Linked DNA regions of Oharaeibacter diazotrophicus. Each later gene encodes a partner of the first gene's protein in a complex. Links are inferred from orthologs where the notes say so. Each region holds a gene or a part of one and is shown in the gene's direction. Other genes may lie near its edges. The genes, in order: rimM and rpsS.

What was found.
Region 2: the proteins of rimM (region 1) and rpsS are in contact, whole or in part, in a crystal structure (PDB 3A1P), measured with the Thermus thermophilus proteins. The link is inferred for Oharaeibacter diazotrophicus from one-to-one orthologs. Residues at the interface, in WP_008632437.1 of Thermus thermophilus: Val4, Glu5, Ile6, Gly7, Arg8, Arg22, Gly23, Glu24, Val26, Leu84, Glu85, Glu86, Gly87, Arg88, Tyr89, Tyr90, Tyr91, Phe92, Leu94, Asp111, Ile112, Leu113, Asp114, Ala115, Gly116, Ala117, Gln118, Asp119, Val120, Ile122; in WP_011173711.1 of Thermus thermophilus: Lys28, Arg29, Leu30, Lys32, Thr48, Gln56, His57, Val58, Pro59, Val60, Tyr61, Thr63, Met66, Glu73, Phe74, Pro76, Thr77, Arg78, Arg81, His83, Gly84, Lys85, Glu86, Ala87, Lys88, Ala89, Thr90, Lys91, Lys92, Lys93.

The regions. Positions count from the first base shown.
Region 1 is NZ_SNXY01000008.1:569,585-572,818, forward strand. The notes cover bases 289-3,212. They hold rimM (ribosome maturation factor RimM), read left to right. Parts: upstream 289-1,420; coding sequence 1,421-2,005; downstream 2,006-3,212. Other genes in these bases: ffh (signal recognition particle protein), read left to right, coding at 289-573; EDD54_RS14915 (chorismate mutase), read left to right, coding at 570-896; rpsP (30S ribosomal protein S16), read left to right, coding at 901-1,254; trmD (tRNA (guanosine(37)-N1)-methyltransferase TrmD), read left to right, coding at 2,002-2,739. In the rest of the region: more of ffh, read left to right, coding at 1-288. UniProt on the Escherichia coli protein: One of at least 4 proteins (Era, RbfA, RimM and RsgA/YjeQ) that assist in the late assembly stage of the 30S ribosomal subunit.
Region 2 is NZ_SNXY01000006.1:217,235-220,281, forward strand. The notes cover bases 46-2,782. They hold rpsS (30S ribosomal protein S19), read left to right. Parts: upstream 46-1,143; coding sequence 1,144-1,422; downstream 1,423-2,782. Other genes in these bases: EDD54_RS01140 (50S ribosomal protein L23), read left to right, coding at 46-269; rplB (50S ribosomal protein L2), read left to right, coding at 289-1,128; rplV (50S ribosomal protein L22), read left to right, coding at 1,424-1,804; rpsC (30S ribosomal protein S3), read left to right, coding at 1,804-2,586; rplP (50S ribosomal protein L16), read left to right, coding at 2,609-2,782. Outside these bases: more of EDD54_RS01140, read left to right, coding at 1-45; more of rplP, read left to right, coding at 2,783-3,022. UniProt on the Escherichia coli protein: In the E.coli 70S ribosome in the initiation state it has been modeled to contact the 23S rRNA of the 50S subunit forming part of bridge B1a; this bridge is broken in the model with bound EF-G.

The DNA.
Region 1 (3,234 bases):
GGCAAGGGCGAGTTCGACCTCGACGACCTCGCCGAGCAGCTGAAGCAGATGCAGAAGCTCGGCGGCATGGGCGGGATCATGAGTCTGATGCCCGGCATGGGCAAGATGAAGAACCAGATCGCGGCCGCCGGCCTCGACGACCGCTTCGTCAAGCGCCAGATCGCCATCATCTCCTCGATGACGAAGAAGGAGCGCGCCAAGCCCGCCGTCATCGACGCCAAGCGCCGCAAGCGCATCGCCGCCGGTTCGGGTACCGACGTCGCCGACGTCAACAAGGTGCTGAAGACCCACCGCCAGATGGCCGACATGATGAAGGCCATGGGCAAGCAGAAGGGCGGCCTGATGGGCGCGCTCGGCGGCATGTTCGGCAAGGGCGGCATGCCCGACCCCTCCAAGATGGATCCGGCCGCCCTCGAGAAGATGGCGCGGGACATGGGGATCGGCGGCGGCGCCGGCGGTCTGCCGCCCGGCCTGCCCAAGGGCCTGCCGCCGGGTTTCGGCGCGGGGATGCCCGGCGGGATGCCGAAGCTCCCGGGCCTGCCCGGCTTCGGCAAGGGGCCGAAGAAGAAATGAGGGACGCCGAGGAGCCCGCGACCGCCGAACTTTCGCGGATCCGGGCGGAGATCGACGCCGTCGACGAACGGCTGATCGCTCTCCTCGCCGACCGCTTCCGCCTGACGAGGGCGATCGGCCGGCTCAAGGTGGACAACGACATCGCGTCGGTCGATCCGGCGCGGGAGAAGATCCAGATCGCCAGGATCCGGCGCCTCGCCGGGGCGGCCGGTCTGGACGAGGACCTCGCCGAGACGGTGCTGCGCACCGTGATCGGCCAGGTCGTCGTCGATCACGAGGACATGCGGCGCCGCAGCGCCGACGACACGCAGGACCAGGAGTAGGACAATGTCGCTGAAGATCCGTCTCGCCCGTGGCGGCGCCAAGAAGCGCCCGCACTATTCGATCGTCATCGCCGACGCGCGCTCGCCGCGCGACGGCCGCTTCATCGAGAAGATCGGCACCTTCGATCCGCTGAAGCCCAAGGATTCGGCCGAGCGCGTCAAGCTCGACGTCGAGCGCGCCCGGCACTGGCTCGCCAACGGCGCGCAGCCGACCGACCGCGTGCTGCGCTTCCTCGACGCCGCCGGCCTCGTCAAGCGCGCCGCGCGCAGCAACCCGAACAAGGCCGAGCCGGGCGCCAAGGCCAAGGAACGCGCCGCCGAGCGCGCCGAGAAGGCCGCCGCCGCCTCGGCGGAGTGAGATCGCGTCCGTGACGGTCCGGCCCAGGTCGGCCGTCGCCGGTGCTGCTTCCGGGACCCCGCGCGGCGACGTGCGGGGTCTTCGCGTTCGACGCCTCCGCATCGCGGGGTACCGCGCGACGTGCCCCGGGATTGACTCGGCCGGCCGATCGTGGTCGGCAGGTGCCATGGCCAGACCCCAGATCCCTCCGACCGCACCCCTTTCCGACCCCGTCCTCCTCGCCGAGATCGGCGCCGCGCACGGCGTGCGCGGACAGGTCCGCGTCAAGTCGCACACCGGCGATCCCGAGGCGTTCCGGGACTACGGCCCGCTCTACGACGAGCGCGGCCGGCGCTTCGTGGTGGCGAGCGCCCGGCCGCTCAAGGACGACATGCTCGTGGTCGCCTTCGAAGGCCTGACCGATCGCACCGCCGCCGAGGCGCTGACCCGTACCAAGCTCTACGTCGACCGTTCGGCGCTGCCCGAACCGGAGGACGAGGACGAGTTCTACCACGCCGACCTCGTGGGCCTTTCCGTCGTCACCGCCGCGGGCGAGACGGTCGGCACCGTCGTCGCCGTGCAGAATTTCGGCGCCGACGACCTGATCGAGGTCGCCCGGCCCGGCCGGCGCTCGGTCCACGTGCCGTTCACGCGGGCCGTGGTGCCGGTGGTCGACGTCGCCGGCGGGCGGATCGTGATCGAACCGCCGGAGGGGCTCCTGGACGACGACGCCCGGCCCGAGCCGGGCGAAGACGGCGGGGATGCGCCGTGACCGACGCTTCCGCCCCGGCGGCGGCCTTCCGCGCCGACGTGCTGACGCTCTATCCGGAGATGTTCCCCGGCCCGCTCGGCGTCAGCCTCGCCGGGCGGGCGCTGGCGCGGGGCACGTGGTCGCTGACGGCGACCCAGATCCGCGACTTCGCGACCGACCGCCACCGCACCGTCGACGACACGCCCGCCGGCGGCGGGCCGGGCATGGTGATGCGCCCCGACGTGCTCGCCGCGGCGATCGACGCGGTGTCGCCCGCGGACGATCCGCGGCCGCGCCTCCTGATGAGCCCGCGCGGCGCGCCGCTGACGCAGGCGCGGGTGCGCGCCCTCGCCGCCGGCCCGGGCGCGGTGATCCTGTGCGGCCGCTTCGAGGGGGTCGACGAGCGGGTGATCGGCCGGCGCGGCCTCGAGGAGGTCTCGATCGGCGACTACGTGCTGTCGGGCGGCGAGGTGGCGGCGCTGGTGGTGCTCGACGCCGTCGTGCGCCTCTTGCCCGGCGTGATGGGCAACGCCGCCTCCGGCCACACCGAGAGCTTCGAGACCGGCCTGCTCGAACACCCGCAGTACACTCGGCCGGCCGCGTTCGAGGGCGAGGAGATCCCGCCGGTGCTGCTGTCGGGCGACCACGGCAAGGTCGACGTCTGGCGCCGCACCGAGGCGCTCCGGATCACGCGGGAACGCCGGCCGGACCTCCATGCCGCCCACGTCGCCGGAAAATCGCGGTCCGAGGCTTGACGGCGTCGGCCGGCGCGGGCAGAAACCCGCGATCCGGAGTCGACAACGGACGGGCCTTCGTGTACGAAGCCCGCCACATAATTCCGCGCGAGAATCCGACGACGAACTCGCCCCCCATCGCAGCGACGATCGCGGGCGCTCTGGCCGTTCGGCAGAAGAAGGTTCTTTGAGATGAGCGACATCATCAAGCAGCTCGAGGCCGAGCAGATGGCGGCGATCGCCGCCAAGCGCGTCCTGCCGGCTTTCGGCCCGGGCGACACCGTCCGCGTCAACGTCAAGGTCGTCGAAGGCACCCGCACCCGCGTGCAGGCCTACGAGGGCGTCGTGATCGCGCGCAAGGGCGGCGGCCTCAACGAGAGCTTCACCGTCCGCAAGATCTCCTACGGCGAGGGCGTCGAGCGCGTCTTCCCGGTCTATTCGCCGCTGGTCGAGTCGGTCGACGTCGTGCGCCGCGGCAAGGTGCGCCGCGCCAAGCTCTACTACCTGCGCGATCTG
Region 2 (3,047 bases), on another replicon or contig:
TCATCCGCACGCCGGTCATCACCGAGAAGGCGACGATCCTGGCGGAGAGCAACAAGGTGGTCTTCAACGTCGCCAAGACCGCCACCAAGCCCGAGATCAAGGCCGCCGTCGAGGCGCTGTTCTCGGTCAAGGTGAAGAGCGTCAACACGCTCGTGCGCAAGGGCAAGGTGAAGCGCTTCAAGGGGACCCTCGGTTCCCAGTCCGACGTGAAGAAGGCGATCGTGACCCTCGAAGAGGGCCAAGCCATCGACATCACGACGGGCCTCTGACGGGAGCCTCGGGACGAACATGGCACTGAAGACTTTCAATCCGACGACCCCGGGCCAGCGTCAGCTGGTCCTGGTCGATCGCTCCGAGCTCCACAAGGGCGCGCCGGTCAAGACGCTGACCGTCGGTCTCAACAAGACCGGCGGCCGCAACAACCACGGCCGCGTGACCGCGTTCCAGCGCGGCGGCGGGCACAAGCGCTCGTATCGCATCATCGACTTCAAGCGTCGCAAGCTCGACGTGCCGGGGAAGGTGGAGCGGCTCGAGTACGACCCGAACCGTACGGGCTTCATCGCCCTGATCAAGTACGAGGACGGCGAGCTCGCCTACATCCTGGCGCCGCAGCGCCTGGCGGTCGGCGACACGGTGGTCGCGTCGGCCCAGGCCGACGTCAAGCCGGGCAACGCCATGCCGCTGTCGGCCATTCCGGTCGGCACGCTGGTCCACAACGTCGAGCTGAAGATCGGCAAGGGCGGTCAGATCGCCCGCTCCGCCGGTTCCTACGCCCAGCTCGTCGGCCGTGACCAGGGCTACGCGATCCTGCGCCTCAACTCCGGTGAGCAGCGCAAGGTGCTCGGCGGCTGCTTCGCGACGATCGGCGCGGTGTCCAACCCGGACCACGCCAACGTCTCGATCGGCAAGGCCGGCCGCAACCGCTGGCTCGGCAAGCGTCCGACCGTCCGCGGCGTCGCGATGAACCCGATCGACCATCCGCACGGCGGTGGCGAGGGTCGCACGTCGGGCGGCCGTCACCCGGTCACCCCGTGGGGCAAGCCGACCAAGGGCAAGAAGACGCGCTCGAACAAGTCGACCGACAAGTTCATCGTGCGCAGCCGTCACGCGCGCAAGAAGACGCAGTAACAGAGAGGAACGACCGTGTCTCGTTCGGTATGGAAAGGTCCGTTCGTCGACGGCTACCTCCTCAAGAAGGCGGATGCGTCGCGCTCGAGCGGCCGTAGCGAAGTCATCAAGATCTGGAGCCGCCGCTCCACGATCCTGCCGCAGTTCGTCGGGCTGACGTTCGGCGTCTACAACGGCCAGAAGCACATCCCCGTCTCGGTCAACGAGGACATGGTGGGTCACAAGTTCGGCGAGTTCGCGCCGACCCGGACCTACTACGGCCACGGCGCCGACAAGAAGGCGAAGAGGAAGTAACATGGGCAAGCCGAAGCGCGAACGCTCGCTCGCCGACAACGAGGCGAGGGCGGTGACCCGGTCGCTCCGGGTGAGCCCGCAGAAGCTCAACCTGGTCGCGGCGCTGATCCGCGGCAAGAAGGTGGACGTGGCGCTCGCCGATCTCGCCTTCTCGAAGAAGCGCATCGCCGTCGACGTCAAGAAGACGCTCGAGTCCGCGATCGCCAACGCCGAGAACAACCACGACCTCGACGTCGACTCGCTCGTCGTCAAGGAGGCCTACGTGGGCAAGGCGCTCGTCATGAAGCGCTTCTCCCCGCGGGCCCGCGGCCGCGTCGGCGCCATCCAGAAGCCGTTCTCGAACCTCACGATCGTGGTTCGCGAAGTCGAGGAGACCGCCTGATGGGTCACAAAGTCAATCCGATCGGTCTCCGTCTCGGCATCAACCGTACCTGGGATTCGCGCTGGTTCGCCGGCAAGAACGAGTACGGCAAGCTGCTGCACGAGGACCTGGCGATCCGCAAGTTCCTCCTCGAGGAGCTGAAGGCCGCCGCGGTCTCCAAGGTCGTGATCGAGCGTCCGCACAAGAAGTGCCGCGTCACCATCCACTCGGCCCGTCCGGGCGTGGTGATCGGCAAGAAGGGTGCGGACATCGAGAAGCTGCGCAAGAAGATCGGCACGATGACCGACTCGGAAGTGCACCTCAACATCGTCGAGGTTCGCAAGCCCGAGACCGATTCGAACCTGATCGCCGCCTCGATCGCCCAGCAGCTGGAGCGCCGCGTCGCCTTCCGTCGCGCCATGAAGCGCGCCGTGCAGTCGGCCATGCGCCTCGGCGCCGAGGGCATCCGCATCAACGCCGGCGGCCGTCTCGGCGGCGCCGAGATCGCCCGTCTGGAGTGGTACCGCGAGGGCCGCGTGCCCCTGCACACCCTCCGTGCGGACATCGACTACGGCATCGCCACCGCGCACACCGCCTACGGCACCAACGGCCTCAAGGTCTGGGTGTTCAAGGGCGAGATCCTCGAGCACGACCCGATGGCCTCCGAGCGCCGTGCGCTCGAGGGCGGCAACGACGGTCCGTCGGGCGGCGAGCGTCGCCGCGAGCGCGACGACCGCCGTGGCGATCGTGACCGCGAGGGCCGCGGCCGTCGTCGCGACCGCGACGGCGACGGCGCCCGCTGACCGAAGGACTTAGGAGTTCGAAATGCTTCAGCCGAAGCGAACCAAATTCCGCAAGGCCTTCAAGGGCCGCATCCACGGCGTCGCCAAGGGTGGCTTCGACCTGAACTTCGGCGCCTTCGGTCTGAAGGCGATGGAGCCCGAGCGCGTCACCGCGCGGCAGATCGAGGCGGCCCGCCGCGCGATCACCCGCCAGATGAAGCGTCAGGGTCGGGTCTGGATCCGCGTCTTCCCGGACGTGCCGGTCTCCAAGAAGCCGACCGAAGTGCGCATGGGCAAGGGCAAGGGCTCCCCGGAATACTGGGCGTGCCGTGTCAAGCCCGGTCGCATCATGTTCGAGCTTGACGGCGTGCCCGAAGATGTTGCACGTGAGGCCCTTCGTTTGGGCGCCGCGAAGCTCCCGATCAAGACGCGCTTCGTGCAGCGCATCGCCGAGTGATCCCGAAGGGTATCACCGGAGACAT